2 regions of the Actinomyces sp. ICM47 genome follow, and region 1 is predicted to be linked to the other one. Evidence: riboswitches for the same ligand, from Rfam matches in the RefSeq annotation. Region 1 holds a riboswitch; the other holds the start of a gene.

Evidence for each region. Region 1 has a riboswitch for ZMP and ZTP ahead of glyA (serine hydroxymethyltransferase). Riboswitches for the same ligand answer to the same signal wherever they lie in the genome.
Region 2: linked by a shared signal. The riboswitch ahead of purH (bifunctional phosphoribosylaminoimidazolecarboxamide formyltransferase/IMP cyclohydrolase) and the one ahead of glyA (serine hydroxymethyltransferase) in region 1 are both predicted to bind ZMP and ZTP.

What each region holds. Positions count from the first base shown of each region.
Region 1 covers NZ_CAJPJE010000028.1:10,952-26,088, forward strand. Annotated here, with positions in the region: gene QZ149_RS06605 (O-antigen ligase family protein) at 1-866, shown strand, start outside; gene QZ149_RS06610 (hypothetical protein) at 787-1,431, opposite strand; gene QZ149_RS06615 (oligosaccharide flippase family protein) at 1,498-2,985, shown strand; gene QZ149_RS06620 (fibrinogen-like YCDxxxxGGGW domain-containing protein) at 3,102-6,620, shown strand; gene QZ149_RS06625 (fibrinogen-like YCDxxxxGGGW domain-containing protein) at 6,848-10,318, shown strand; gene QZ149_RS06630 (WecB/TagA/CpsF family glycosyltransferase) at 10,323-11,072, shown strand; gene QZ149_RS06635 (sugar transferase) at 11,900-12,595, opposite strand; ZMP/ZTP riboswitch at 12,904-12,989, shown strand; gene glyA (serine hydroxymethyltransferase) at 13,028-14,317, shown strand; gene QZ149_RS06645 (bifunctional methylenetetrahydrofolate dehydrogenase/methenyltetrahydrofolate cyclohydrolase) at 14,314-15,137, shown strand, end outside.
Region 2 covers NZ_CAJPJE010000002.1:27,379-42,515, reverse strand. Annotated here, with positions in the region: gene guaA (glutamine-hydrolyzing GMP synthase) at 1-686, opposite strand, end outside; gene QZ149_RS00825 (biotin transporter BioY) at 839-1,423, opposite strand; gene purH (bifunctional phosphoribosylaminoimidazolecarboxamide formyltransferase/IMP cyclohydrolase) at 1,572-3,410, opposite strand; ZMP/ZTP riboswitch at 3,435-3,519, opposite strand; gene QZ149_RS00815 (DUF6350 family protein) at 3,523-5,028, opposite strand; gene sucD (succinate--CoA ligase subunit alpha) at 5,156-6,076, opposite strand; gene sucC (ADP-forming succinate--CoA ligase subunit beta) at 6,104-7,291, opposite strand; gene QZ149_RS00800 (UvrD-helicase domain-containing protein) at 7,784-10,657, opposite strand; gene QZ149_RS00795 (DUF1846 domain-containing protein) at 10,827-12,317, opposite strand; gene QZ149_RS00790 (response regulator transcription factor) at 12,451-13,101, opposite strand; gene QZ149_RS00785 (ATP-binding protein) at 13,098-14,288, opposite strand; gene QZ149_RS00780 (PspC domain-containing protein) at 14,549-15,137, shown strand, end outside.

The sequences.
Region 1 (15,137 bases):
CGCTGATTTTTGCGTACGTGCTGTGGCGTGAGCGCTCGACATATCGTTTCATCGTTGTCGGCGTGTGCGCGCTGTCGATCATTCCGGCGGCGGCAACGCTCAACCGTGGCATGTATATCGGCCTCATCGTCATCGTGACGTGGGTCGGTTTCCAGCGCCTGCGCGCCGGGGCGTGGCGCACCGTTCTGGGCATCATCGCTGCCCTCATCGTCAGTGTGGTGGCCTGGCTGTCCACACCCGCCTCGAAGTCCCTGTTCGACCGTCTCCAGGAATCCTCCTCAACCGCAGACCGTGCGTCGAACTACCTGGAAACTCTCAACGAGCTTGCCGAATCGCCGTTCCTGGGATTTGGTGCTCCTCGCCCCTCGGCGTCGTCCTGGCTGCCGGCTTTGGGTACCCAGGGCCAGTTCTGGACCGTCCTCTTCTCCTACGGCCTCGTCGGCATTTTCCTGTTCATCCTGTTCTTCCTGCGCATGTTCCCGCGCATCTGGCGGGCCAAGGACGTCTACGGTTCGATCCTGGGCGGCATCATGCTGGCCACCCTGGTCGAGCAGTTCTACTACGGCATGAACACGGGCCTGATGCTCTCGGTCGTCGCCGCCGCTCTGCTGTCGCGTCACCTGGAAGAAGAGAACCACCCGCTGCGCCTGGCCGCCGCCCAAGCCGGTACACCTACGCCCGGTTCCGTCGCCGGTACGGTCCGCGTCGCGGCCCCCGTGCGTCTGGGCGAATGGGGAAGCCCCGCCGCGAACGACGGGGCTTTCTCCACTCGGATGCTCGAGCGACTCAACAGGTCGGGTCGTCGGGGAAGGAGACACCGGAGAGCTTCCAGTTCTGACCATCCTTCACAAACTGAAAGTATGTGAGGGCGCGGGTCATGGTCGTGTCGTCCGTGAAAGACGTCCCCGCGTCGTTGAGGACGCGCACGGAGGAAGAGTCCACACAGGCCGACACGGTGAGGTTTCCGGCACCGTCATCGGCGATGACCTGCGGGTTTTCGACAGTTGGCGTGCCCTCGGAGTGCAGGCCTTCCTTCGCCCATTCGACAGCCTGCGCATCGAATTCTTCGAGCGCGGACTCGGTGAGCACGGAAGACAGGTCGGTTGCCTGGGCCTGCTCGGGATCGGTGTACGCGTCGTACAGGGTTGTCAGGATGTACGAGGCCTGGCCGCCAGCTTCGGTGGCCGTGTCCATCGCGCCGGTTGCGTTGGCGGGACCCGCCGACTGCGGCGTGATGGTCTTGGCGATGGATTGCGGGGCGTCGGATTGGCCGGGACCCACGCTCTGCACGCCGGAGGCTGCAGTGGTCTCAGTGTCGGAAGAGCCCGTCAGGCGCAGTACCACGACGATGACGAGCGCGATGACCAGGAGGATCGCTGCTGCGACGAGGCCCTTCTTGCGGGTGGGGGAGAGAGAGTTGATGAAGTTCATGTGTTTCCCATCGATCGATTATAGGGAAAGGCTACCGCGTGGTACGTGGTAGCGGGAAGGTTACTCATGAGTGAGACAAATCAAGCCAGGCGGTCCCTCGCTCGCGGGGGCATCGTCGGGTTCGTCGGAGCCATGGCCTCGGCCATCCTGGGTTTCGCTTTCACGATCATTCTCTCGCGCATGTTGGGCGCGACCGGCGCGGGCGTCGTCACACAGGCGACAGGCGTGTTCGCCATCGTCATGGCTTTGGCGAAGGTTGGCCTGGACTCCACGGCCATCTACCTGATGCCTCGCCTCTCCCTGGATGCGCCCCAGGAGATCCGCGCAACCCTGTCGTTTATGGCGACGATGACGGTGGGTGTGTCCACCGTGTGCGTCCTCATTCTCGAGGCCGTGGCCCCGTTGATCTGGAATGCCGAGGTGTCGGGTGCGACCCGTGCTGTTCTCTGGTTCGTCCCGATCGGTGCACTCACGCTCGTGGCGTCCGCCGCGCTGCGGGCGCTGGGTAACATGCGTGAGTACGTGCTCGTCCAGAACCTGCTGCTGCCGGGCCTGCGTCCCCTTCTGGTGGCCCTGGCGGCCGCGCTGACGGGTTCTCTGGCGCTCGTCTCAGTCGCGTGGGCACTGCCCTTCGTCGTGGTGCTGGTGGCGTCTTGGTGGCTGCTGCTGCGGCACATGCCGTCGGTGGCGGACTCTGAGGGGCGCTGGCCGAGTGCGCAGCGTCGTCGCCAGGTCGTCTCCTTCGCCCTGCCTCGCACCCTGACTGCCGGTCTCGAGCAGGCCCTGCAGTGGCTGGACGTCCTGCTGGTCGGCCTGCTCGCGGGCGATGCTGCCTCGGGTATCTACGGCGGTGCGATCCGTTTCATTCAGGCGGGCATGGTCGTCGATACGGCCCTGCGCGTCGTCGTCTCTCCGCAGTTCTCCAAGCTCCTGCACCAGGAGCGCATCAAGGAGCTGCGCGACCTCTACGGCACGGCCTCCATCTGGCTGGTGCTTTTCGCCGCGCCGATCTACGCGCTCATGGCGATCTACGCTCCGGCTCTCATGAGGATCCTCGGTGATGGTTTCGCGCCGGGCGCGAACGTGCTCGTTGTCCTGTGCATCGGCTCTATCGTGACCTTCATGGCGGGCAACATTCACTCGCTGCTCATCATGAGTGGGCGCTCGGGGTGGGCGGCCGTGAACAAGGTTGTGGTGCTGACGCTGAACGTTGTGGGCAACGTCATTTTCATTCCTCGTGGAGGTATGGTCGCAGCTGCGACGGTTTGGGCGGTATGTATGGTACTTGACGCTGCGATGGCGACCGTTCAGGTGTCGCGCTTCATCGGTGTGACACCGAAAATCTCTGAAGTGGTCAAGCCAATCCTTGTTGTGGGCGCATCTGCCGCAATTCCTGGTGGTTGTATAGCATGGTTGTGCGGATGCGATTCTTTCGTCGGGATGGTCGCTGGGTCGGCCCTCTCGGTCCTCGTTTTCGCTTGTGTTTGTTGGGCTTTTCGGGATCGGCTCCATCTCTCGGGACTTGGGTCCTTAGCGAAGAAAAAGCGGGGGTAAGGGAGGGGTGTATGAGGTACCTGTGAAGGTTTGACTTGACCGGCCGGTTGATGGACTTTCCCTTGTTGTGTAATCCTTAGTGCAACAAGATTATTGTCCCGCTGAAAGGCCGTGTCATGGCTTCCGCACTTTCGCGCCTTGTAACCCTTGCATCTGCGCCGATTATCGCGTGTGCATCGCTTGCGTTCGCCCCGATGGCGCACGCAGATGATGGCAATCCACCTCCCGTTTCCCCCGGTCAAACCGTCCTTCACGACGGTTTGAGCGCCGCCACCGCAGCGGCCTCGTGCTGGGACATCAAGCAGCGCGATCCCAACTCTCAGGACGGCACCTACTGGCTCCAGACCCCCGCGATGGACGCCCCCGCCCAGTTCTTCTGTGATCAGACCACAGATGGCGGCGGCTGGGTCATGATCGGCCGTGGCCGCGAAGGCTGGGAGCCGTGGAGCGGCGGCAAGGGCGATCCGGCGAAGCTCACAACGCGCGAGCGTAACCAGTCGGCCTTCGACGTCGTTCAGCTCTCCAACGACGCTGTCAACGGCCTGCTCAACAATGAAGACATCAAGGACCAGCCGGACGGCGTGCGCGTCCTGCGCTCGTGGAGCGCCTCGGGCCGCTCCTACCAGAAGCTGGACCTGAAGTTCTCCAAGATGACGGACTTCGTGTGGCCCTTCAAGATGGCTCACCCGGTGAGCGTCTCGATGGACGGTGCCAGTCCCGTCTCCGGCCTCCTGTGGAATACCCTCGGCTACGACCAGGGCTGGAACGCCCTCCAGCTCTACCCGTCGGCACGCACCGGCTGGACTGTCGGTTGGGGCTACGGCATCGGTGCCGGAAACTGGGGTGGCGACCTGAGTTCTGCCTCTTCCTTCTTCCACAAGAACGGCCAGACGGTCTTCCCCTACTCTGAGGCCTACGTGCGTCCGCGCATCGCCTCCGACTCCTCGGCCTTCACCCGCATCCCGGACGAGGGCGAGGCTGGCTTCACCGTGACCCGCGCCGTCTCGAACTACGCGGCCACAACCTCGTGGGGCGTAACCGGGAACATCAACGGCTCCTACGCGGAAGGATCCATCCAGGTCCAGGCCCTCAAGCAGGTCGGCTCCACCATGTACGTCGGCGGTAACTTCACCGGCGTCAAGCAGGGCGAGAACGGTTCCGAGAACCCGTCGCGCGGCCTGGCGGCCTTCGACGTCAATACGGGCGATTGGACCGGCCAGGCTTTCGACTTCAACAATCAGGTCAAGGCCCTCCTGCCCCTGCCCGACGGTCGCCTCCTCGTGGCCGGCGACTTCACGCGCGTCAACGGCGAGACTCATGTCGGCACCGTCGTCATTAACCCCTCCACCGGCCAGGTCGACCCCTCGTGGGACCTGTCGATCAGTAACGCGCTGAACGGCGGCCAGGTGAGCGTGCGCGCGCTCGACTACTACGACGGCAACGTCTACCTGGGTGGTGTTTTCACACACCTGAGCGGCGGCGGCTCCTCAAAGGTCTACGGGCGCAACGCTGCCCGCGTGTCTCTCGACGGGCGCCCCGACCGCAGCTGGAACCCGGAACTTAGCGGTTCCGTTCAGGCCGTGGGCGTCAGCGAGGCTAACGGTGCCTTCTACGCCGGCGGACACTTCACCCGTGCACACGGCTCCGAGCGTGCATGGTACGCGGCGAAGTTCTCGACCCAGCCCGGTGCCGCCCAGGACTTCGAATTCAATTTCGAACCTTCCACCGTGAGCGCCGGCAAGTACCAGCAGACCATCGCCACCGGGGGCAACCGCGTCTTCATCGGCGGCTCCGAGCACTCCCTGTTCGGCTACGACACTGGCACGAACTCGCGCACCTCCGGCACCCTCACCATGAGCATGGGCGGCGACATGCAGGCCAGCACCATCTCCTCCAAGAACGTCATTTACGGCTCCTGCCACTGCTCTGACGGTGCCTACCAGGACAAGTACGACTGGGCCGTGTCTGACCGCTGGTCTCGTATCGACGAGATCAAGTGGGTGGGCGCATGGGACGCAACCACCGGCGAGAACCTGCATTGGACCCCCTTCGAGCTCTCCTCTAGGCGCAAGACCGGTGCGTGGGCGCTCACGACCGATACCAACGGCAACCTGTGGGTCGGCGGCGACTTCGATTTGTCGCACATCGACGCTTCGCGCACTCAGTGGAACGGTGGCTTCGCTCGCTACGACAACCGCGACAACGTTGCGCCCGAGACCCCGACGCTCGTGCACACGACCGCTTCCACGGCCTCGTCTGTGACCCTGGCCTGGGAAGGCGTCTCCGACGCCGTCTCTTACGAGATTCTGCGCGATGATCGCCCCATCGCCTCCACGACCTCGGCCAGCGTTGAGGTCCCGCGCGGCGGCGACAACCGCTTCTTCGTGCGCGCAGTCGACGCTGCGGGCAACCGCTCCGCCACCACCGCCGTCTACGTGCCCCCGGCCGACGGCGAGGTTGACCCCACCAACCCCGTCCTCCTGGACGCTGGTGCCACCTGGAACTACCGTGCGCTCAATAGTGCCGCCCCCGAGAACTGGAACCAGGCCTCGTTCGACGACTCCCAGTGGTCCACCGGTGCCGCTCCGCTCGGCTACGGCGACTCTCGCATCGCGACCGTCCTGCAGTCGAACGTCGCGCGCCCCGTGACCTCCTACTTCCGCACGCACTTCCCGGTGGTCGACGCCAAGGCGCTCAAGGGTGTCACCGTGAAGTACCTGGCCGATGATGGTGCAGTGGTCTATGTCAATGGCACCGAGGTCGACCGTACGCGCATTGACGCAGGTGCCGTGAGCTACACGACGCGAGCCAACGCCGCGCCGAGCTACAGTGCGGCCACGAGCTCCCCGTCCGAGGTCTTCGTGCCGGCCTCCCTGCTCACCACCGGCGACAACGTCATCGCAGTCGAAACGCACGTGAACTACACGCGCAGTGCAACCGTGGGCATGTGGGCCTCCGTGATCCGCGTCGACGGAACGCCCGAATCGACCTCCGGGGATGACGACGTGAAGCCGGAGCTGGAACCCCAGCCCGATCCGAACCCGGTCCCGGTTCCCTACACTGAACCCTCGGCGCCCACAAACCTCGAGGATGCCACCAAGCCCATCGACGTTAGCGCTATGACGAACGGCGAGGTCATCCCCTCGGCTTCCACCCAGTGGAACTACTGGACCGCCATGGCAGCTCCTGTCTCTGACTGGGCAACGACCGCATCCCTGGCGGACTGGTCGCGCGGTGCAGGCCCCATCGGATGGGGAGACTCGGACGCGGCCACTCGCCTGGACATCGCCAAGAAGGATCGCCCCGTCACGTACTACTTCGCGCGTGACATCGACCTGGGCACCGTCACCCCCAATACGACCCTCACCGTCAAGGTGCGTGCGGACGACGGCGTCGTCCTGCGCATCAACGGACAGGTCGTGGACACGAAGCGTATGTCGCATGGCAACATTAGCCATGACACGTACGCGAATGCGGCGGTAACTGCCCCCAAGGCGGCCTCCGATCTGCTCGAGGTGAAGATTCCCGCCAGCTACTTGACATCTGGAGTGAATCGCATCGGCGTTGAGGAACATATCAACTACAAGGGCACGCCGTCCATGTCCTTTGATTTGTCCGCAACAATGGCCAAATAGAGCGAACATCGTGTCGCTTCATGCAGGTTGAGGTGATGTCATGACTAGTTTGGACAGTTTGACCGACCTCATATATTCCTGTTGACAGGGGGAGCCCTCGCCGTTCTGGCGAGGGCTCCTTCGTATGTGGTAGAACACTCTCGTTTTTGGCTAACCACATGGTTGAGCGTGATGGGTTTTCGTGACACTATAGGGGTAACCATTAATGCGATACCAGTGAGGATCCGATGAAGACTATCCGCCGCTGCTTGGCCCTCGGCCTGGCATCAATAACCGGTTTCGGAGTGCTTGCACTCAGCCCCGTCGCAGCTCAGGCGGCGGTTGACCCCCTCCACGATGGCCTCTCCGAAGCGACTGCTGCGGCCTCATGCTGGGAGATTAAACAGAACAACCCGCGCTCGTCGGACGGCACCTACTGGCTCCAGACGGCCACAATGGATGCCCCCGGCCAGTTCTTCTGCGACCAGACGACGGACGGTGGCGGCTGGGTCATGATCGGTCGCGGCCGTGAAGGCTGGGAAACCTGGAGCCAGGGCAAGGGAGACCAGACTCGCCTCCAGACCCGCCCGCGCACTCCCGGCGACTTCGAGGTCGTCCAGGCGTCCCACGAGACTGTGAACGGACTGCTCGGGGGCACCAAAGTTTCTGACCTCCCGGACGGAGTCATGGTCCAGCGTGCCTGGAACCACCGGGGCAGCGCCTACCAGACCGTGCGCATGCAGTTCCCCAAGATGCGCGACTTCATCTGGCCCTTCAAGAGCGCCCATCCCGTCAACGTTAAGTTCAACCGCGAGTGGTGGGTCAACGGCGGCATCGTGTGGGCCGGCTTTGGTACGAACACCAGCTGGGGCTACGTCAACCTGAATGCGTCTCCTCAGAACCAGTACACGATGGGCTTCGGCTACGGTCCCCTCGCGTCCTCCTGGTACGACACCTCCTCCTCGACGTCGTTCTTCCGCCGCAACGGCTCCATCATCAATCCCTACGCGGAGGTCTACATCCGTCCCGAGCTGAGTTCCACGGACTCCTCTTTCCGTGCCATCGGTGACGGCGGCACTGCCGCTGAGACCCAGAAGGCATCGGTCTCCGAATTTGCGACCCCCACGACGTGGGGCGTGACCGGTAACCTCAACGGCTCGATCCAAGAGGGAAGTATCCAGGTCCAGGCCTTCGAACAGGTTGGCTCCACCATGTACGTCGGCGGTAACTTCACCGGCGTGCAGAAGGGCAAGAACGGCTCGGAGACCACCAGCCGTGGCCTGGCAGCCTTCGATGCCACCACCGGTGACTGGACCGGCCAGACCTTCGATTTTAACAACCAGGTGAAGGACCTCGTCGAGCTGCCCGGAGGTAAGCTGCTGGCAGTCGGTGACTTCACCAAGGTCAACGGTGAAACCCACGTCGGAACCGTCCTGATCGACGCTGCCACCGGCCAGATTGATCCCTCGTGGGACCTGCAGATCCGCAACGGCAACGCATCCGTTGTGACCGTTAAAGCCGCGAAGGTCGTCGGCGAACACATCTACCTGGCCGGTGCCTTCACCCACCTGACGGGTAACGGCTCCTCCTCCGTGTACGCCCGTAACGGTGCCCGCCTGGACCTGTCCGGCAAGCCCGATCGCTCGTGGAACCCCGAGTTCAACGGTGCCGTCATCGACATCGACGTGGACGAGAACGACTCCTACCTCTACGCTGCAGGCCACTTCACTCGCGCACACGACCTCGTTGCCGAAAATGCCGCCCGCCTGGGCACCGGTGCGGGAGCTGAGCTCGACCAGTCCTGGTCCTTCCGCCACTCCTACTTCATCGGCAAGTACCAGCAGGCCGTCACCGTTGGTAACGGGCGCGCCTACTTCGGCGGCTCGCAGCACTCGCTGTTCGGCTACAACACCTCCGACATGAGCCGCACCTCCGGGTCCATCACCATGCAAAACGGCGGCGACCTGCAGGCGACCACTGCCTCTGCGACCGGCGTTGTCTACGGCTCCTGCCACTGCTCCGACTACGCTTTCCAGGACGCCTACCAGTACCTCGCCCTCGGCGACACCTGGACGCGCGCCGACGAGATCCAGTGGGTAGGCGGATGGGACCAGGCCACCGGCCGTCAGATCGGCTGGACCCCGTACCGTCTGTCCTCCCTGCGTTCCACCGGTGCCTGGGCCCTCGAAATGGGTGATGACGGTGCCCTGTGGGCCGGCGGTGACTTCAACTTCTCCTACACTTCCAAGACGGACGGCCAGTGGTCCGGTGGCTGGGTGCGCATGCCCGCACGCAGCGCCACCGCCCCCGCCGTGCCCGCCAACCTGCGCGCCTCCGACGGCAACGCGAAGGAGGTGACCCTCAAGTGGTCGTCCGTGCCCGGTGCCGAATCCTACGACATTCTGCGCGATGATCGCACAATCGCCACCACGACCTCGACCTCCATCACCGTGCCCCTGGGAGGCAACAACCGCTTCTTCGTGCGCGCCGTCGCGTCTGACGGCCTGCGAGGTGCCTCGACTCACGCGTACACGGTCGACGCCAACGGCCAGCCGACCCAGCCCGATGACTCGACTATCCTCGTTGATGACGACGCCACCTGGGCGTACCACTGGTCGACCGATGCTGTGTCCGCAGACTGGACCCAGACCTCGTACGACGACTCCTCGTGGAGCCGCGGCACCGCCCCCATCGGATATGGCGCAGCCGACCTGGGTACCACGCTCAAGCCCGGCACGCCCAAGACCCGCCCGCTGACCACCTACGCGCGCACCACCTTCACGGTCGCTGACCCCACCGCCATCGGCGGCGTGAACGTCTCCGTGACGGCTGACGACGGCGCCGTGGTCTACGTCAACGGCACTGAGGTTGTACGCCAGCGCATGAACGATGGTGCCGTCACCGCAGGAACCTACGCGTCTGCCTCCGTGACGACCGCCTCCGCGCGCGCCGACCGTCAGCTGGTCTTCGTCCCCGCGTCCCAGCTCGTCGCTGGAACCAACACCCTGGCCGTCGAGACACACCTCAACTACCGGTCCAGCTCCTCGATGACCATCGACGGCACCGTCCAGGTCGTCGCAAAGGCTGATGTACCCGAACCCGAGCCGCAACCCGAACCCGAGCCGGAACCCGCGCCGCAGCCCGACCCGGACAAACCGATCACCCCGGATCCCGATCAGCCCCTCGAGGTACTCGACGTGTCCGGCGTGAACTTCGGTGAGTTCCTGCCCACCGGACAGTACTGGAACTACTGGAACTCCAAGGATGCTCCTGACGACGCGTGGAACTCCACCGCAGACCTGTCACAGTGGAAGCACGGAGCCAGCCCGCTGGGCTGGGGCGACCGCGACGCCGCTACCCCCTTCGTGCTCGCCGCCTCCGAGCGACCCATCACGACCTACTTCGCCCGTGACGTGAACCTGGGCACCATCAGCGCTGACTTCGAGCTTACCCTCGACGTTCGCGTCGACGACGGCGCCGTCATCTACGTCAACGGAACCGAAGTAAAGCGCGTGAACATGCCGGAAGGTGCCGTCACGAACAACACCAACGCCAAGTCCAACGTGTCCCTCGGCGCAGCCAAGAAGAATCTTGCCACTGTGTCTGTTCCGCGTGATGTGCTCAAGGACGGTGTCAACCGCATCGCGGTCGAAGAGCACGCCAACTACGCTGGAGCTGTGTCCGTTTCCTTCGATCTTAAAGGAAGCCTGCTGAGGTGAACCCATGACTGACAAGTCCCCTTCCGTCGGCGCATCTGATGCCGATCCCGTCTTCGAAGCGATGGCGACGCGCCTGCTCACTCCCGGGCACGCGACCTCATGGCTGAACCACTGGTCCCTCCTGCACGCGGACTTCCCAGCCCTGTCGCGCATGAGCACCATCGGGTTCGACGGAACATTCCTTCAGATGCGCCTGCGGGCCGCAGGGTACAACGTCAGTCGTACATCCACGGATCTCGTGCTTCCCTACGTGTTCGACCGTCTCGAAGACGGCACGCGTATCACGGTGATCGGCACGACCACGGAGGCCGGGCAGGCCGTCGCACAGCGTTTGAGCCGTTTCAACGTCCAGCACATTGACGGCTACGACGGCCTGCGCCGTCTCAAGGCCAACCCGTCCATCCTGACGGACTTTCATCCGCGCCTAGCGATCGTTGGACTCGGTGCGGGGCTTCAGGACGTCGTCGCATCCTGGGTCCTCGAGCAGGTCCCTGACGTGTCCGTCTGTGTGGCCGGTGGCTGGATCGACCAGTACGCGAAGGCTGCGGAGGATTACTTTCCCGACTGGGTCCACAACGCTCGCCTGGGCTGGGCGTGGCGCATCGCGCACGAACCCAAGCGCCTGACGAAGCGCTACACGGTGGAGGCTCTGGACTTCATTGCTCACTGGCCTGAGTTGATTCGTCGCCTTGAGGCCATGGGTACCTTCGACGAGCTGGGCCTCGTCGTGGAGAAGAACGCGTCGCAGGCGTGATACGCGCGGCGTAAGTGATGCTCGCTGAGGCGGGCCGAACCCACGGGTTCGGCCCGCCTCGCTGTCTGTCTTGGCTGTTAGAGGGGTATTTCGTGCTACTGTAAGCGTTCTCCCCGGAATGAGACTGGGGCGTTTGCTCCTGGATAGAGAGTCGGCTGGTTGAGGCGTGAGGTGATGCGGGAAAGGATTACCAGGCGTTCGAAGTCTGTGGACCTCTAGGGTGTCCGACATACGAAGTGCGACACTGTGACGACTTCTGTCAAGTTGGGTGTCGAGCGTAATACGCGGCCTTCAGAGGTGATTCCAAGTGGTCATGACGTCTCGTGAGCCGGTAGGTGATTGTTGGTCATACAGCTGTTGAATATGTGAGTTGTTAGGTGCGCAATAACCGTTATCGAGGTTTTGACACGGGTATAAAACAGCTTCAGTGACGGGTTCAGTGGCGATGGTGTCAAACCCTCGTGGGCCTTACCTGTTTCCAATCTAGCATGTGCTACCACCGCTCTTGCTGTGATGGTGCTGATAGGAGAGCTGGGTTGTCCTGCTGGTCCCTTGAGTCTGTCAGTGCGTATGTCATCGTGGAGTCCGTTATGTGTTGTCGGCGCATGTGATGTTTGTGAGGGTGCTGCTGGCGCTCCTGGCTGACTCTGATTGCGTCGGCGTCTGCCCGTTGTTCCGAGGGCTTGAAGCGTCCTCAAGGCGCTGTGGCGACCTTTTTATAGCGTGCCCCTATCTATGCGGGTGTGCGACTCATTGTGCGCGTCAAAGGGTGAGGCCCGAGCCGTTTGGCTCGGGCCTCACCCTATTTCACACACACGCAGAAAGAATCAGTAGGCTCCCTCATGGCGCAGCAGAGCGGGAATGGTCTGCAGCATGATCCACGCATCGAGCGTGAGGGAACGGTGCTGGGCGTAGGACAGGTCCAGGTGGACTGTCTCGTCCCAGGAAAGGTTGGAGCGCCCGGAGATCTGCCACAGGCCGGTAATACCCGGGCGGACCGCGAACTTGCCCATGACGCGCGGCTCGTACTGCGCAACCTCGCTGGGGAGCGGGGGGCGCGGGCCGACGAGAGACATATCACCGCGAAGAACGTTGAAGAGCTGGGGGAGCTCGTCGATCGAGGTCTTACGCAGCAAGGCCCCGATGCGGGTGACGCGAGGGTCGTTGGCCATCTTGAACATGACGGAGTTGCCGGCGCTGGCGTCGGCCTCGTTGGCCTCAGTCAGCGAGGCCTTCATGGCTTCCGCATCAACGTGCATGGTGCGGAACTTAAACATGGTAAAACTCGTGCCGTCGAGGCCCACGCGCTCCTGCTTGAAGAAAGCGGGACCGCCGTCGTGCAGGCGCACCATCGCTGCAACGATGATCCACACCGGTGTCAGCAGGATGATGCCGATAAGCGAGGCGATAATGTCGCACATGCGCTTGATGGCGTTGTCGGCGGACGCGGCGAAATCCGACGCATGCTCGAATGCGAGAGCCGTCGAGGCGGCGCGTGCAGTTGGCTTCATCAAAGTTGTCATCTGTGCGTCTTCCTTCTACTTCTTCAAATTCAAATACTGTAGGTCGGTTAGAGGAGTGAATCCCCCGATGGTCAGGACATTTACTGAGTAAGTAATCCCTGAGCGCCTCAGTCACCGTTAGGTGTTAACCCTAGTCTATCCATACGGTTAACTTGTTTGCTAACCAAAGGGTTAAGTACAAGCGAAAATGGGCTGTGATTTCACGTATTGAGACTGTCTGTGGAGTCGCGGTGTCGTGTTGGGTGACCGTTCGGTCGATTCCTGACATTTTGGCAGAATGCGCGGGTTAACGGGGAGAGATAGACTTGTACATGCGTCGTGACTGGCGAAATAGGTGGGGTACCACCGGGGAGCGGCGTGCCTGCATCGAGAGCCGCCCGCCTGGGCTTGAAGTTGCCGACATCACATTCGACTGATCAACAGGAGAACCATATGGACTCCCTCAACGACATGACACTGGCGCAGCTGGATCCCGAAATCCAGGCAGTGCTGGACGCCGAACTGGGACGTCAGCGAGACACCCTCGAGATGATCGCATCTGAGAATTTCGTTCCGCGTGCAGTCCTTCAGGCCCAGGGCTCCGTCCTGACAAACAAGTACGCAGAGGGCTACCCGGGTCGTCGCTACTACGGCGGCTGCGAGTTTGTCGATGTTGCTGAATTGCTCGCCATTGAGCGCGCCAAGCAGGTCTTCGGTGGCGACTACGTCAACGTGCAACCCCACGCAGGCGCGCAGGCCAACGCTGCGGCCCTCATGGCAATGGCGAACGTCGGCGACCCGATCCTGGGCCTGTCCCTGGCTCACGGCGGCCACCTGACTCATGGCATGCGTCTGAACTTCTCGGGCAAGCACTACAGGGCGGTCGCCTATGAGGTCGATCGCGAGACCATGCGCATTGAACCCGAGAAGGTTCGCGAGGCGGCCCTCGCCGAGCGCCCGCGGGTGATCATCGCCGGCTGGTCGGCCTACCCGCGTCACCTCGATTTCCAGGCCTTCCGCGACATCGCGGACGAGGTCGGTGCCGCCCTCTGGGTGGATATGGCTCACTTCGCTGGCCTCGTGGCCGCAGGCCTGCATCCGAACCCCGTCCCCTTCGCCGACGTCGTCACGACGACGGTTCACAAGACCCTGGGTGGGCCTCGTTCCGGCATGATCCTGTCCTCGCGCGGCGAGCAGTGGGGCAAGAAGCTCAACACCGCCGTGTTCCCCGGCCAGCAGGGCGGCCCCCTCATGCACGTGATCGCCGCGAAGGCCATTGCCATGAAGGTCGCGCAGACCGAGGAGTTCAAAGATCGCCAGCGTCGTACCCTCGAAGGCGCGCAGATTCTTGCAGAACGCCTGGGCGCTGACGACGCAAAGAACGCGGGCATCAAGCTGGTCACCGGCGGCACGGACGTGCACCTGGTCCTCGTCGACCTCGTCGAGTCCGAACTTAACGGCCAGCAGGCCGAAGACCTGCTGCACGAAGTCGGCATTACCGTCAACCGCAACGCGGTGCCCTTTGACCCGCGTCCGCCGGCCGTCACCTCGGGCCTGCGCATCGGTACCCCCGCCCTTGCGACGCGCGGTTTCGACGCCGAGGACTTCGCGGAGGTTGCGGACATCATCGGTACGACGCTGGCGCAGGGCGCGTCTGGCAGCAATGTTGAGGTGGATGCCCTGCGCGCCCGCGTCAAGAAGCTCACGGATAAGCACCCCCTGTACGCGGGACTCGAGCAGTGAGGGCTCCCTGGGAGGGATCCGCGCGGGTTCTTGATGGCACGGCGACCGCTGCCGCCATCAAGGCCGAACTCAAGGAACGCGTGGATCGCCTGCGCGAGGTCGGGGTCGTCCCGGGCCTCGGCACGATTCTTGTGGGCGAGGACCCCGGGTCCGTTGCCTACGTCGCCGGCAAGCACCGCGACTGTGCCCAGATCGGCGCGGAGTCGATCCGCGTGGATCTGCCCGCCGACGCGACGCAGGAGCAGGTAGAGGCTGCCATCGATCAGCTCAACGCTGATCCGGCGTGCACGGGATACATCGTGCAGCTGCCGCTTCCTCGTGGCATCGACACCAACGCGGTCCTGGAGCGCATCGATCCGGCCAAGGACGCGGATGGGCTGCACCCGATGAACCTTGGTCGCCTGGTCCTGCGCGGTTCGGGTCCCATCGACTCGCCGTTGCCCTGCACGCCGCGCGCGGTCATCGAGCTCGTGGAGCGCCACGGGATCGACCTAGCCGGTAAGAACGTGTGCGTGGTTGGGCGCGGCGTGACCGTGGGTCGTTCGATCGGTCTGCTGCTCATGCGCAAGGAGGTGAACGCGACGGTCGATGTGTGTCACACGGGCACGATTGACCTGGCCGATCACGTGCGCCGCGCGGACGTGATCGTGGCTGCGGCGGGTTCTGCGGGAATCATCACGCGCGACATGGTGGCCCCCGGTGCGGTTGTCCTGGATGTCGGCGTGAGCCGCGTGACGGACGCCGACGGTAAGGCTCGCCTCAAGGGTGACGTCGCGGACGGCGTCGATCAGGTCGCCAGCTGGCTCAGCCCGAACCCGGG
Region 2 (15,137 bases), on a different contig from region 1:
GCCACGGAGGAGTCCACGCCGCCGGACAGAGCGCAGATGACCTGCGCGTCGCCGACCTGCTCGCGAATCTTCTCGACCTGCTCATCCACGATGGACCCGGCAGTCCACGTGGGCGTAATGCCCGCACCCTCGTACAGGAAGTTCTTCAGCGCGTCCTGACCGAACTGGGAGTGACCCACCTCGGGGTGCCACTGCAGGCCGTAGAGGCGACGCTCGCGCGACTCGAAGGCCGCGACAGGGGTCTCAGTCGTAGACGCAGTGACGGTAAAGCCCTCGGGCGCGCCCTGGACGGCGTCGCCGTGGCTCATCCACACGATCTGATCATCGGGGGTGCCACCGAACAAGCAGGACTCACCGGCCACGGTTGCCTCGGTATGCCCGTACTCGCGGGTGCCCGTACGACCCACGGTGCCGCCGAGCGCGTGGGCCATGGTCTGGAAACCGTAGCAGATCCCCAGGACCGGCACCCCGGCCTCGAAAATCGCGGGATCGACGGAGGGCGCACCCTCCTCGTACACGGAGGACGGGCCGCCGGACAGGATGATGGCGGCGGGCTCCTTGGCGAGCATGTCCGCCACGCTCATGGTGTGGGGGACGATCTCGGAGTAGACGTTGGCCTCACGCACGCGGCGCGCGATCAGCTGGGCATACTGCGCGCCGAAGTCGACGACGAGGACGGGGTGCATGTCAGTAGCGTTCACCCTCCTAATGCTACCCGCGCACACCCCGCACCGTCGCACACCATAGCGCATGTCACCGCCTATCGTCAGCGCAAATAGGAGCGGCCCCGCCCCGGGTGGGGACGAGGCCGACTCGAGTCACGCCCGAAGGCGTGGTATCAGCGGAAGAAGGAGCGCAGCATCGGGAAAGCTCCGGTGGCAACAGCAGCCTTGACGAGGTCGCCGATGATGAAGGGAACGAAGCCCTTAACCAGCCCCTGCGCAAACGTCATGTGGGTGAAAGGGATCATCCACGCCAAGCCCAAGATGTACACAGAGAAGAGGGACACAAGCGCGGTCGGTGCCATCGTAAGCACGCGACGGTCCGCACCGCGCTGGGCGGCCAGACCCGCGATTGCGACGGCGAGGAAGTAGCCGAGGATGTAACCGAAGGAAGCGAAGGCCCATCCGACGTTCGTACCGGTGAAGACCGGAGCGCCCGCGATACCGAGGAGGGCGTACACGCCGACGGAGACGAGGCCTCGGCGCGCACCCAGGGTCGTACCCACAGACAGGGCACCGAGTGTACCGAGCGAGACGGGCACAGGCGTGAAGGGCAGCGGGACCGAGATGCGGGCCAGGACGATCATGGCGAGCGTGCCAGCGGCGATCAGAGCAATCTCGCGGACGAGCGTGCCGCCAAGACGGTCGGCGAGAACGCGGTTCTCGCGCGCGGCGACGGGGGAAGCGGTCAGGGTGGTCATACGACACCTTTCAACAGGGCCAACGGCCTTTCATTCAATAATTGAACAATATGCTGTGTGACACTCCCTGTCAAGCACACCCGAGCACATCACAGGGGGGCGAGCGCCACACCGGCGCTCGCCCCCCTGAGACCCACAAACGGGAAAATCAGTGCGCGAAGTGGCGCGTCCCCGTCAGGTACATCGTGATGCCCGCGGCGTTCGCCGCGTCAATCGACTCCTGGTCACGCACGGAGCCACCGGGCTGAACGACGGCCTTCACGCCCGCGTCGATGAGCACCTGCAGACCGTCCGCGAAGGGGAAGAACGCATCCGACGCGGCGACCGCGCCAATGGAACGCTGCTCCGGTGCCTCGGCCACGACCTCGGACGCGCGAGCGCCGCCCGCGCTGTCCACATTGGAGGCCGCCGCGTCACCCGTCGAGCGCGAACCCAGCGTATTCGCGCGCTCGACCGCCAGCTTGCACGAGTCCACGCGGTTTACCTGGCCCATACCCACGCCCACAGACGCACCGTCCTTGACCAGCAGAATCGCATTGGATCGCACCGCACGCACCGTGCGCCACGCGAACTCCAGGTCCGCCAACGTCGCCTCGTCGGCGGGAGCGCCGGCCGCGAGCGTCCAGTTCTCCGGGGAGTCACCGGGCGCGTCAATATCGTCGCGCTCCTGGACCAGCAGGCCACCGCTGATCTGCTTGAACTCGTACGATCCGCGAGCCGGGGGCTCAACCTGCAGGACGCGCAGGTTCTTCTTCGCGGAGAGCACCTCGAGCGCGCCCTCCTCGTAATCGGGAGCCAGCACGACCTCGGTGAAGATCGGGACGATCTGGCGGGCCAGCTCCACGCTCACCGGGCGGTTCACCGCAATCACGCCGCCGAATGCCGACACGGGATCGCAGGCGTGCGCCAAGCGGTGCGCCTCGGCCACGTCGTCGGCCACCGCGATGCCGCAGGGGTTCGCGTGCTTGATGATCGCCACGCAGGGGCGCTCGTGATCGTAGGCGGCGCGCAGCGCGGCGTCGCCGTCCGTGTAGTTGTTGAAGCTCATGGCCTTGCCGTGCAGCTGGCGCGCGTTCGCGATGCCCGGGGCCAAAGCCTCCTCGTCGAAGGATTCATCTTCGAAGGACTCGTCGATCTCGCGGTACACGGCCGCGCCCTGGTGAGGGTTCTCACCGTAGCGCAGCGACTCCACGCGCTCGAAGGCGTCCGCGACGAACACGGGCATGCCAGAGGCCTCGCCCTCCTCGGCAACCTCCACCACGCAGTCCTCACCGGCCTCGTAGCCCAGCGACTCCAGGAACGCAGCATCCGAGGCGTCCAGATGCGCCTCGGCGACATCATCCAACGTCTCGCGCACGTCCTCAAGACCCAGCTCGTCGGCAAACCAGCCAGCAATCGCCAGGTCGTAGGTCGCCGTGTGGGCGAAAGCCTCAGCGGCCAGCACACGGCGCTGCTCGAGGGTGAAGCCCTCCCCCGCCACGGCCTCGGCGACATCCGCGTAACGCTCCGGAGAGGTCACGACCGCGACCGACGGATGATTCTTCGCGGCGGCTCGCACCATCGAAGGGCCACCGATATCGATCTGCTCGACACACTCGTCAAAGGATGCACCCGACGCAACCGTGTCCTGGAAGGGGTACAGGTTACACACGACCAGGTCGAACGCCTGGATGCCCAGCTGCGCGATCTGCTCGCGGTGCGCAGCCTTACGCTGGTCGGCCAGGATGCCGGAATGAATGAAGGGATGCAGGGTCTTCACGCGCCCCTCAAGCACCTCGGGGAAACCGGTCACGTCGTCAACCGGGGTAACAGCCACACCCGCGGCCGCGATGCGAGCAGCCGTCGAGCCAGTGGAGACGATCTCCACACCGGCCTCACCCAGCGCACGCGCAAGGTCCTCCAAGCCCGTCTTGTCATACACGGAAATCAGGGCCCGCTTAATGGGGCGCACGTCGATGGGTTCCAGGTTGTCCAGGGAGACGGACATAATTCCTCCAGGTTAAGAGCCAAACCCAGGCGCCCAGGCGGGCGACGCCTCGCGGGACATGCAGCCGCTCCCCGGTGGTGATCCACCCTCGCCAGTCGCGGCACCTCCCAGTCTAGTTCAGGCCCTCACCCTTCGTCCCCTGCGCCTCGGGGTCATCCGTGTCACCCTCGTCATCCTTGTCAGCGGGCTCAGCCCAAGCCACGCGCTTCTGACGCTTCACCCGCCGCTTCGCTGCCTTCACCGACTCAGCCCACACCTCACGGTTCCTCCACGCGGCCCGCAGCTTGTCAGGCTGAACGGCCTCAGCGGACTCAGCCCACGGCTCACCGACCTCCGTCGCGTCCGCCGACCCCGCGTCATCCCTGCGCTCAGCCCAAGCCTCGTCCCCCTCGATCAACGAGGCCGTGGCCGCCTCACGCGACGAACGCTCAGCGTGGCGGCGGCGCAGGGCCTCACCCCCGGAGCGCACGCGGCCCGCACTCTGCCCCACCAAAGCCAGCGTCGTCGGATGCGTGACAAGCGGCACGAGCATCGCCGGCAGCCCAACCTCCAAGAACAAATACAACGTCGACCGCCCCACAAGCGGCCCCATGAACGCCAAGCGCACCGACCCCATGCTCATCGTCGCGCTCCACATCCACAGCGCAACAATCGAAACAAACACAACCGAGGCCAGGAGACCCTCTGCGCTCTGATGCAACAGGTGAGAACGCCGATACACGCGCGCCGAGGCAACGCCACAAGCGATACCCAACACGACCGGCACAAAAACCACCCAGTTGCCGGGAGCCGTCTCCGGGACCGTCCCCAGCAGCGGAATCGGCGGAATCGGCCCCGCGTCCACGACCGTCGGCGAATGCAGCGAATCCGTCGCCGTCATGAAACCCGAGCCCGACCACCAGGCCGCCGCCCAGGCCATCGCCGTGGGAGCAAACAGCGCCTGCGCGCCCACAATAAACGTCGTATCCACCAGCGACGAGGCGCCCAGCAGCTCCTGGATGCCACTCGCACGACTCCAGCCCGCCACCAGCGCGACCACCGCCGCAGCAGCAGCCGCGACCACCGTCACCAGACTCACGAGGCCACCCATCTTGAAGCCACCAGAAATCCAATGCTGCATCGACGGAGCCTCAGAATCACGCGAATAACTGGACACCACGAACCAACCCGACCCAATGAGAGGAATCAGAATCGCGCCGACCGTGCCCGTCCACCACTGCGAATGAACCCCCGACGTACCCGCCAGAAACCACGCGGTCAGGAGGAACCCGGGCACCGCAAACAACGCCGACGACCTCGGAAACCCCGTCGTCGTACGCAACAAAAGCCGCACGAGGAGGACCAACAGCGCACCAAAAAGCGTCGGAATCACACGGTAGGACACTCCCCCGGCCACCGACGTACCCCCCAGGGTCGCCACCCACAGGTCACCGCCCAACGCCAGCGCATCACGCGGCAGCGTGTCACTCATCCACGTGTTCGAGCGCAGCGACAGGTAGACGATCATCGTGGTCACGGTCGTAATCGCCCACCCCGCGAAGGCCGCCTCCACGCCCGCGACGAGGCCACGCGCCCATCCCTTTGGGACCCTGACGCGAATGGTCGCTCGACCCGCCACATACGTGGTTGTCGTCCGTCGGGTGATCGGTACTTCTCTGATGCGCTCACTCACAGGCCAATGGTGACAGAATCGGCCCGGGGCCGCGACGCTGCGCGCCGACCCCGGGCCGATTCAAGCTGTGACGTTATCGCGAGAGGATCTCACGAGCGATCTGCGCCGTCTGCGAAGGAGTGCGACCCACGCGTACCCCCACGGCCTCGAGCGCCTCCGCCTTCGCCGCGGCCGTGCCGGATGAACCGGAAACAATCGCGCCCGCGTGGCCCATCGTCTTGCCCTCGGGGGCCGTGAAGCCAGCGATGTAGGCGACGACGGGCTTCGTCATGTTCTCCTGAATCCACGCGGCCGCGCGCTCCTCGGCGTCGCCGCCGATCTCGCCAATCATGATGACAAGATCCGTGTCGGGGTCCGCCTCGAAAGCAGCCAGCGCGTCAATGTGGGTGGTGCCCACGACCGGGTCGCCGCCAATACCCAGGCACGTCGTGAAGCCAAAGTCGCGCAGCTCGTACATGAGCTGGTAGGTCAGCGTGCCGGACTTCGAGACGAGGCCGAGTCGGCCCGGACCCGTGATGTCCGCCGGGGTGATGCCCAGGTTCGCCTGCGCGGGCGAGATGATGCCGGGGCAGTTCGGGCCGATCAGGCGCACGCCCGCCTCAAGAGCACGCTCAACCACGATGGTCGAGTCCTGGACGGGGATGCCCTCGGTGATGAGAACGATCGTCTCAATACCCGCCTCGATGGCCTCCAGGGCAGCACCCTTCGCGAAGGCCGGGGGGACGAAGATGACGGAGGCGTTCGCGCCGGTGGCCTCGCGGGCCTCGGCGACCGTGCCGAAGACGGGGATCTCGACCTGGCCGTCGGTGACCTTGTCCGCACCCGGGCCGTAGCCCTGCACGTCGAAAGTGACGGTCGTGCCGGCCTTGCGCGGGTTCGTGCCGCCCACGATGGCCGTGCCGGCGCTGAGCATACGCTGGGTGTGCTTGCGGCCCTCGGCACCGGTCATGCCCTGGACGATGACCCGGGTGTCAGAGTTGACGAAGATAGTCATGGGTGTTCTCCTGCGGTTCTCGGGTCGTTACTTCGACGGCTCCTGGGCTGCGAGCTCGGCTGCGCGCCGGGCCGCCCCATCCATCGTTTCTTCCATGTGGACGAGCGGGTGCGCGGCCTGCTCGAGGATCGCGCGCCCTTCCTCGACCTTGTTGCCATCGAGGCGCACGACTAACGGCTTGGATGCCGCATCCCCCAGCGTCTCGAGCGCGCCGATGATGCCGCGAGCGACCTGGTCGCAGGCAGTGATGCCGCCGAAAACATTGACAAACACGGAACGGACCTGCTCATCGCCGAGGATGATGTCCAGGCCCTTAGCCATGACCTCAGCCGAGGCACCGCCGCCGATGTCAAGGAAGTTCGCGGGCTTCATGCCACCAAACTCCTCGCCGGCCATCGCGACCACGTCGAGCGTCGACATGACGAGGCCCGCGCCGTTACCGATCACGCCAACTTGGCCTTCCAGGCGCACATAGTTGAGTCCGGCTGCCTTCGCGGCGGCCTCGCGCGGATCCTGCGTCGCCACGTCCACCAGCTCGGCGTGGACAGGGTGGCGGAAGCGCGCGTTGTCGTCGAGGGTCACCTTGCCGTCCACAGCCCACACGGAGCCGTCGGGGCTGGAGACCAACGGGTTGACCTCAACCAGGGTCGCATCCTCATCGCGGTAGACGGCCCACAGGGTCTCGAGGACCGGGGCGATGGCCTGCGCCGTGGCCTCGTCGAAACCCGCTTCCATGGCGATACGGCGAGCGACCTCGGCGTCGATGCCGACGACCGGGTCGAGAGGCACGCGAGCCAGGGCCTCAGGGCGTTCCTTCGCGAGGGTCTCGATGTCCATGCCGCCCTCACGCGAGCACATCGCCAGGTGGCGACGGTTCGAACGGTCCAGCAGGATCGAGAAGTAGTATTCGGCGGCGATGTCCGCGCCAACCGCAATCATGACCTTCTTCACGATGTGGCCCTTAATGTCGAGGCCGAGGATCGCCTCAGCCTTCTCGTAGGCCTCGTCGGCGGTGTGAGCTAGCTTGACACCACCGGCCTTGCCGCGGCCACCCGTCTTCACCTGAGCCTTGACAACCAGCAGGGAGGCACCCTCCGCCAGCAGCTCGCGCGCACCCTCACGCGCCTCCTCGGGGGTCGACGCCAGGCGGTAGTCAAGCACGGGCACCCCGTGCTCCTTGAACATCTGCCTAGCCTGGTACTCGTAAAGATCCACCTTATTCCCTCCGTTGAACGTGGTGTGGTCAGCGCAATAATTCTAGCGTGGGACCGGTGGGATTGCCCTCGTTCCTGCACATTATCAAGGTTTGTCGCAGCCTTGACCCGAGCACGCTTTTCCTTTGACGTTGCTTTGCGTTGCGAGGTGGGCTGCTGGCGTCGTTGGGGCGGATAGTTTGTGGCACCCCGACCACCTGGCACTTCTCAATGCCGCATGACGGCACACTCTGACACCATTGCGCCCAAAACGCAGACCACCTCGCCCATAACAGCCCGTTTTCAGCGTTTTTCGCCGAGGTGGTCTGCACTTTGGGCGCGACACTACCTCGAACTACGATCTCACCGTCACCAAACGGGGGGATTTTCGCGACACGAGGATCCGACGCGCCGAGCGAAGCTCGCAGCGCGGACGGCTCACGGGCAGGCCGCCGCCCACGGGCAGGCCGCCGCCCACGGGCACGCCAAGCAGCCCGCCCCCGAGGGGGAAACGCTAGGAAATCTTTTCCATCGGGGCCATGCGCACGAGGAGGCGCTTCTCGCCCATATCGAAACGGATGCGAGCCACGGTGCGCGGTCCCTCCCCTTCGACGCCGGTCACGGTGCCGACCCCCAGGGTCGCGTGCTTAATGCGGTCCCCGACCTTGAGCGAGAGCACCGGCCTGTCGTCGGCCAGCTTAGCGGCGGAGGCGACGCCCATGCGGGTCACCTTGCGCACGCCGGACGGCTGGGCGGCCGTGCCCCGGCGCCCCGACCCGAAGGCACCCGTGTCGGTATCGCCCCACGGGTCGCGCCCATCGGATCCGCGCGAGCGCCCATGGGCCCCTGAGCCGTACGATCCGGACCCGTAGGATCCGCCGTAGGAGGCACGCATGCGCTCCCCCGATGTGGCAGCGCGGCGTACATCGAGTAGCTCGGCGGGAATGTCGTCGAGGAATCGCGACGGCGGCATCTCCTGCGGAGTCCCCCAGGCGCTACGCACGGCCGCGCGCGTCAGGTAGAGGCGCTCGCGCGCACGCGTGATCGCCACGTAGGCCAGTCGGCGTTCCTCCTCCAGCTCGCTCTCGTCCCCGAGGCTGCGCTGGTGCGGGAAGGTGCCGTCCTCCATGCCGGTGACGAACACGACCGGGAATTCGAGACCCTTGGCGGTGTGCACGGTCATGAGGGTGACTTGCCCGCCGCGCTCGCCCTCCGCGAGCACCTGGTCCGAGTCGGCAACGAGGGCGACGCGCTCGAGGAAGTCCGCGAGGGTGCCGCCGGGCGCGTCGGCCGCGAAGGCACCCGCGACCGAGTGCAGTTCCGCCAGGTTTTCGACGCGCGAGGCGTCCTGCGGATCGTCGCTGCGGCGCAACTCCGCGAGGTAGCCCGTGCGGTCGAGGACCTCTTCGAGGATGTCGGCCTGGGATGCGCCGCGGGATTCAGCAGCGCGTAGCGTCTCGATGAGTCCCCAGAAAGCGGCCGCCGACTTCGCAGCGCGCGAGGTGATGCCCACGACCTCGGGCACGCTCGCGGGATCGGGCACGCTCGCGGGATCAGGGGTGCGAGCAGAATCCGTGACTCCGGTTGCCTCCGGCGTCGTCTGGGACGAGGCCGGGGCCGCAGCCGCGCTCTTATCCTCAGCGGAGCTTGCCGCCGGGTTCTCCCCCGCCCCCTGAGCGGAGGACACGGGAGCCGAAGACCCGGCCGAGGCCTCGTCCGGGGACGTGGAATGAGCGAGCGCGTCAACGTCGATCCCCTCGCCCTCACCGGCGGGGCACCCGGCGCGCAGCCACAGGTGGCGCAGGGCCGCACCAAACGAGATGCCATAGCGGGCGGCGTGCGCGGCGATGGCTTCTTCGGCCTTGGCGCCGATGCCGCGCTTGGGGACGTTGAGGATGCGGCGGGCGGCGACCGTGTCGTCGGGGTTGGAGATGACCTGCAGGTAGGCCAGCGCGTCCTTGATTTCGCGGCGCTCGTAGAAGCGGGTGCCGCCGACGACGCGATACGGGATGCCTTGGCGCACGAGGAGTTCTTCGAGCGCGCGGGACTGGGCGTTCGTCCGGTAGAAGATCGCGATGTCTCCCCAGTCGGTGCCGGCCTCGGCCAGGCGATCAATCTCGCCGACGACAAAGCGGGCCTCGTCGTGCTCGGAGTCCGCGGCGTCCAGGGTGATAAGCGCGCCGTCGCCCGAGGCCGTCCACAGGTTTTTTGCGCGGCGCCCCGTGTTGCGGGCAATGACGGCGTTCGCGGCCGACAGGATGTTCTGCGTCGAGCGGTAGTTCTGCTCGAGCAGGATGGTGCGCGCGCCCGCGAAGTCGCGCTCGAACTCTTCGATGTTGCGGATCGTGGCCCCGCGGAAGGCGTAGATCGATTGGTCCGAGTCGCCGACGACCGTCAGCTCGGCGGGTTCCACGCCGTCGGTGCCATCGCCCACGAGGGCGCGCACGAGGACGTACTGGGCGTGGTTCGTGTCCTGGTACTCGTCGACCAGGATGTGGCGGAATCGCCGGTGATAGTGCTCGGCGATCAGCGGGTTGTCGCGCAGCAGTTCAACCGTACGCATGATGAGGTCGTCGAAATCCAGCGCGTTCGAGGCGCGCATACGCTTGTCGTACTCGACGTAGGCTGCCGCGACGATGCGCGACACCGGGTCCTTGCCTGCCAGGTCCGCGTAGCGCGCCGGGCCGATCAGCTCATTCTTCGCGTCCGAGATGCGCGCCGCCACCATCTTTGGGGTGAAGCGCTTAATGTCGACGTCCTGGGCCTTGAGGACCATCTGGATGAGGCGCTGAGAGTCCTGCGCGTCGTAGATCGTGAACGACGAGGACAGGCCCGCCGCCTCGTGCTCGTAGCGCAGCAGGCGCACGCACGCCGAGTGGAATGTCGACACCCACATGCGCCGCGCGTCGTCCCCCACGAGGGAACCCGCGCGTTCGCGCATCTCAGCGGCCGCCTTGTTCGTGAACGTAATCGCGAGGATCTGCCCCGCCCGCGCCCGGCCCGTGGCCAGCAGGTAGGCGATGCGGTGCGTGAGGACGCGCGTCTTGCCGGAACCCGCACCCGCCAGGATCAGCAGCGGCGAGCCCTCGTGAGTGACGGCCTCGCGCTGGCGGTCGTTCAGGCCACGCGTGAGGGAATCGGGGTCCACACTGGGGCGCTGGGGTCGATTCCAGGAGGACTCGAACGAGGCCTGGGCAGGCTCCCACGCAGAAGACTCCCCCGACTCGCCGCCGGGCACACCACTCTCGGACCACCCGTCGTCGTAGTCGGCGCCCAGGGCGTCCTCCACATCGAAGGCGGGGACCTCCGGCGGCACGTAGTCGTCCTGGAATCCCCCATCGGAGCCGATCAGGAAACCAAGGTCAGGCAAAGAAGTCGCGTCACTCATCGCCTCCAAGCCTAGACCGCCCCACCCCCACAAGCATAAAAAGCCTCCCATTCCCTGGACTTCAATCTCAATGTCCAAGAAACGGGAGGCAGTTCAAAGGGCGGTTCGCGACGAGGCCGGGGCCTCCCCGCGCTCATACGCGGCAGAAACCCCGGCCTCGTCGATGCGATTACTTCTTGCGGTACAGCGACTTCGTCGCGTACACCGGCTCGGTCGTCACCTGGATGCCCAGGGAACGGAAGATGCCCTCGTCCACGGGCCCCAGGATGACCGACTCGTGCACATCGCAGTCGCGCAGCGAACTCAGCTTATCCAGGGCGCGTCGCGCGTTGTCGTCACCGTTGGCGCTGACCGCGAGCGCGATGAGGACCTCGTCGGTGTGCAGGCGCGGGTTGCGAGAACCCAAGTCGTGAGTCTTGAGGCGCTGGATCGGCTCGATCGACTGCGGGGCCAGGAGCTGGACCTCGTCGGGCAGGCCCGCGAGCTTCTTGAGCGCGTTAAGAAGCATCGCCGAGGAGCAGCCCAGCAGCGCCGAGGTCTTGCCCGTGACGATCTGACCGTCGGGCAGCTCCATTGCGGCGGCAGGCTGACCCGTGGCCTCGGCCAGCTCCAGGGCGGGGCGAACGACCGGGCGGTCCATGCGGCCCACGCCGACGCGGCTCATCAGCAGGGAGATGCGAGCCGACTGCACCGGCTCACTCATCTCCTTCTTCTCGGTCACAAGGGCCTTGTAGTAGCGGCGGATGATCTCCTGGCGCGACGCCTCTTTGCAGGCCTCGTCGTCGACGATGCAATTGCCAGCCATGTTCACGCCCATATCCGTGGGGCTCTTGTACGGGGAAGCGCCGAGGATCTTCTCGAACAGGCGGCTCAAAACCGGGAAAATCTCCACATCGCGGTTGTAGTTAACCGTCTTGATCCCGTAGGCCTCCAGGTGGAAGGGGTCAATCATGTTGACGTCGTCCAGGTCGGCCGTGGCGGCCTCGTAGGCGATGTTCACCGGGTGATCGAGGGGAATGTTCCAGATCGGGAAGGTCTCCCACTTCGCATACCCCGACTCAATGCCGCGCTTGTGGTCGTGATATAGCTGCGACAGACAGGTCGCCATCTTGCCGGATCCCGGGCCGGGAGCAGTCACAACCACGAGGTCACGGCTGGTCTCCACGTATTCGTTCGCGCCGTAACCCTCGTCCGAGACGATGCGCTCCACGTCCGACGGGTAGCCGGGAATCGGGAAATGACGGTAGACGCGGATGCCGAGCTTCTCAAAGCGCTCCTTGACCTCGGCAGCCGCCTTGTTGTCGTCCGTCCACTGGGTGATGACAACGGAACCGACGTACAGGCCGCGCTCGCGGAACTCGTCGATCTGGCGCAGGACCTCGTCGTCGTAGGTGGTTCCCATGTCGGCGCGAACCTTGCGGCGCGCGAAATCCTTGGCGTTGACGGCTACGATGATCTCGACTTCGTCGGCCAGTTCGCGCAGCATACGCACCTTGTTGTCGGGCGTGAAACCGGGCAGAACACGCGAGGCATGCATGTCGTCGATCAGCTTGCCGCCGAACTCCAAATACAGCTTGCCGCCGAATTCACTGCGTCGCTGGGCAATGTGCCGAGACTGCATCTCGACGTACTGATCACTGTCAAAACCGATGCGGTGCATGCGTCCTCCGAGGTCGCGGAAATAAAAGAGGCCGTCCGTGCGGGGCGGTCAGGCGCTGTCACGCTCTCGGGATTCCATTGTAGGCACGCCGGACCAGCGGGCGATGATCGGCGCGCGCAAAAGGGGGCTGACCTCACACGATGTGTCGTTGCATGGCCCAGCGTGTCAGCTCGTTACGGTTGGAGAGCTGGAGCTTGCGCAGGACCGAGCTGACGTGCGTCTCGACGGTTTTGATGGAGATGAACAGGTCGTGGGCGACTTCCTTGTACGTGTAGCCGCGAGCGATGAGGCGCATGACCTCCTGCTCGCGCGCGGACAGCAGGTCCAGCTCAGAGTCGGTCGTCGAGACCTCGCCGGTCCCGAAGGCATCCAGCACGAAACCGGCCAGGCGCGGACTGAAGGCGGCGTCGCCGGCGGCGACGCGACTGATGGCCTCGACCAGCTCGGGCGTGGAGATCGACTTAGTGACGTACCCGCGAGCGCCCGCGCGGATGACCTGGACGACGTCCTCGGCGGAGTCGGAGACGGACAGGGCCAGGAAGTGCAGGCCGTCGATGTCGCGGCAGGAGCTGGCGACCTCGGCACCGCCGCCGCCGTTGCCCCCGGGCAGGTGCACGTCAAGGAGAGCGACGTCGGGAGTCAGGGCGCGGCACGCTGCGATGGCGCCTTCGACGTCGGCGGCGTCTCCGACGATCTCAAGGTCGGCCCCGGAGTGTTCAAGCTCGAAGCGCACCCCGGCGCGAACCATGGGGTGATCGTCGATGACAAGGATGCGGATAGTCACTGTGTCCTCCCAGTGGGGGCTGTTTCTTCCAGAATATCGGAGCGCGGCACGTTCAGAGCAATTTCGGTGCCGTGGGCCAGGGCGCGGATTGTGGCACTTCCCCCGGCCCTGCGCATGCGCCCGACGATGGAGTCGCGCACGCCGTGGCGGTCTGCCGCGATGGTGGCGGGGTCGAATCCTTCGCCGTTGTCCTTCACGAAAGCCTCGACGACGCGGGCGCGCACCTCGACGTAGACGGAGACGGGCGGGGCACCATGGCGCACGGCGTTCTGGCAGGCCTCGGCCAGAGCCGCAACGAGGGCAAGCTCGCCCGGGCCGGGCCGCATGTCGCCGACGACAACGACGCTGATGGGCACACCGTAGCGGCTTTCAACGCCGACAACGGCCTCGGTGACAGCGGCCTCGAGAGAGTCGGCGGCCTGCGCGTGGCCCGTGTACAGCCAGGCGCGCAGCTCACGTTCCTCGGTCAGGGCGATGGCGCGCACGCGCGCCGGGTCCTCGGCGGAGGCGCGAATCAGGGTCAGCGTCTGAAGCACGGAGTCATGCAGGTGTGCGGCAATGTCGGCGCGCTCAGCCTCGCGCACCCGCTGCGCCTGGGCCTCGGACAAATCCTTCGTCGTACGCAGCCACATGGGAACAAGCGCAAAGAGAACACCGGCAACCAGGGCAGCACCAATGAGGCCACCACGCAGCAGGATGACGGGCGGGTTGTCACGCGAGGCAGCCATGACGACGCCGAGGCTCAGCAGCGCAATACCGCCCACGACCGCGCCGATAAAGCGCACCGAGCGCCAATTGCGCACCTCGCGGCTCTGGCTCCACACCAGAGTGATGCCCGCGACGATCGACACGATGGAACCCATGTCGCTCCACTCAAGGGCGCTCGTCGCGTTCAGGATCGCCCCAAGCACCGCGGCAACCAGCAGGGCCACGCCCGTGACAACCAAGCGGTTACGCGCGACCTGGGCGGCCCTCTCCTGACGCACACGCACGAGGCCGGGGCTGAGCGTGCCCGACGCCGAGGCCTCGGGCGAATCCTCGGGAACCGTCACCCACAGCCACAGGTAGGCGACCGCGCCGACACCGAGAAAGGTCAGGGCGATGAGGCCGCCGCGGATCACCATGACCGGGACACCCAGGTGCACGGCCAGGCCCGAGCACACGCCCGCCATCCAGGGGGCAGGCATGTCCGGACTGGAGGCTGTCGCGCGTGCAAGAGGGGGCCTGGCGGGCGGTGCCGGAATCGGCGGCGTCCACCCAGGATGCGGGTTGTTGACCGTGCTGCTCACGTGTCTATTGTGGCACGTCCGGGGACGAGGCCGGGGGTACCCCCGGCACAATCAGGGGCGGTTCAGGGGGTCCCCTACTATCGCGAGGGGACTCCCGTTTGATTGAGTAGTGGTATCCGATCCGAATGTATGCGGATCCCATCGAGAGGAAGTGCACCATGAGTTGGTCAAACGGTCCGTCGGACCAGGGCGGTGCCTACGGACAGCGTCCGCCCCGCAAGCGTTTCTTTGAGTCCATGCGAGCCTCCGGCTGGTACCGAGCCCACCCTCGCGTCATCGGCGGCGTCTGCTCGGGCATCGCTGCACGCAGCGGATGGGACCTGTCGCTCGTGCGAGTCCTCACCGTCATCGCAGCCCTGTGCCTGCCCTTCGTGACGCTCGCCTACGGCCTGGCGTGGCTCCTCCTGCCCGAGGCTCAGGACGGGCGCATCCACGCGGAGGAAACCGCCGAAGGACGCTTCGACATTGCCTTCCTGGGAGGTCTCCTCCTGTGCCTTGTCAGTGTGTCCTCCGTCCTGCCCTCCGTCGGCGTCCTCGGCGGTGTTGGCATCGGTCTCGGTGCCAGCTGGCTCGGCTTCCTCGTAGTTTCCGCCTTCGTCGTCGGTCTCATCGCCTTCGTCATCTCGAACGCGAACAAGTCCGGACAGAACCAGAGCACCGGCTCGGCACCGCAGTACGGCACCCCGAGCACTCCGGGAGGAGCGGGAACAACCGCCCCTTTTGGACAGACCACCCCGACCGCTAACG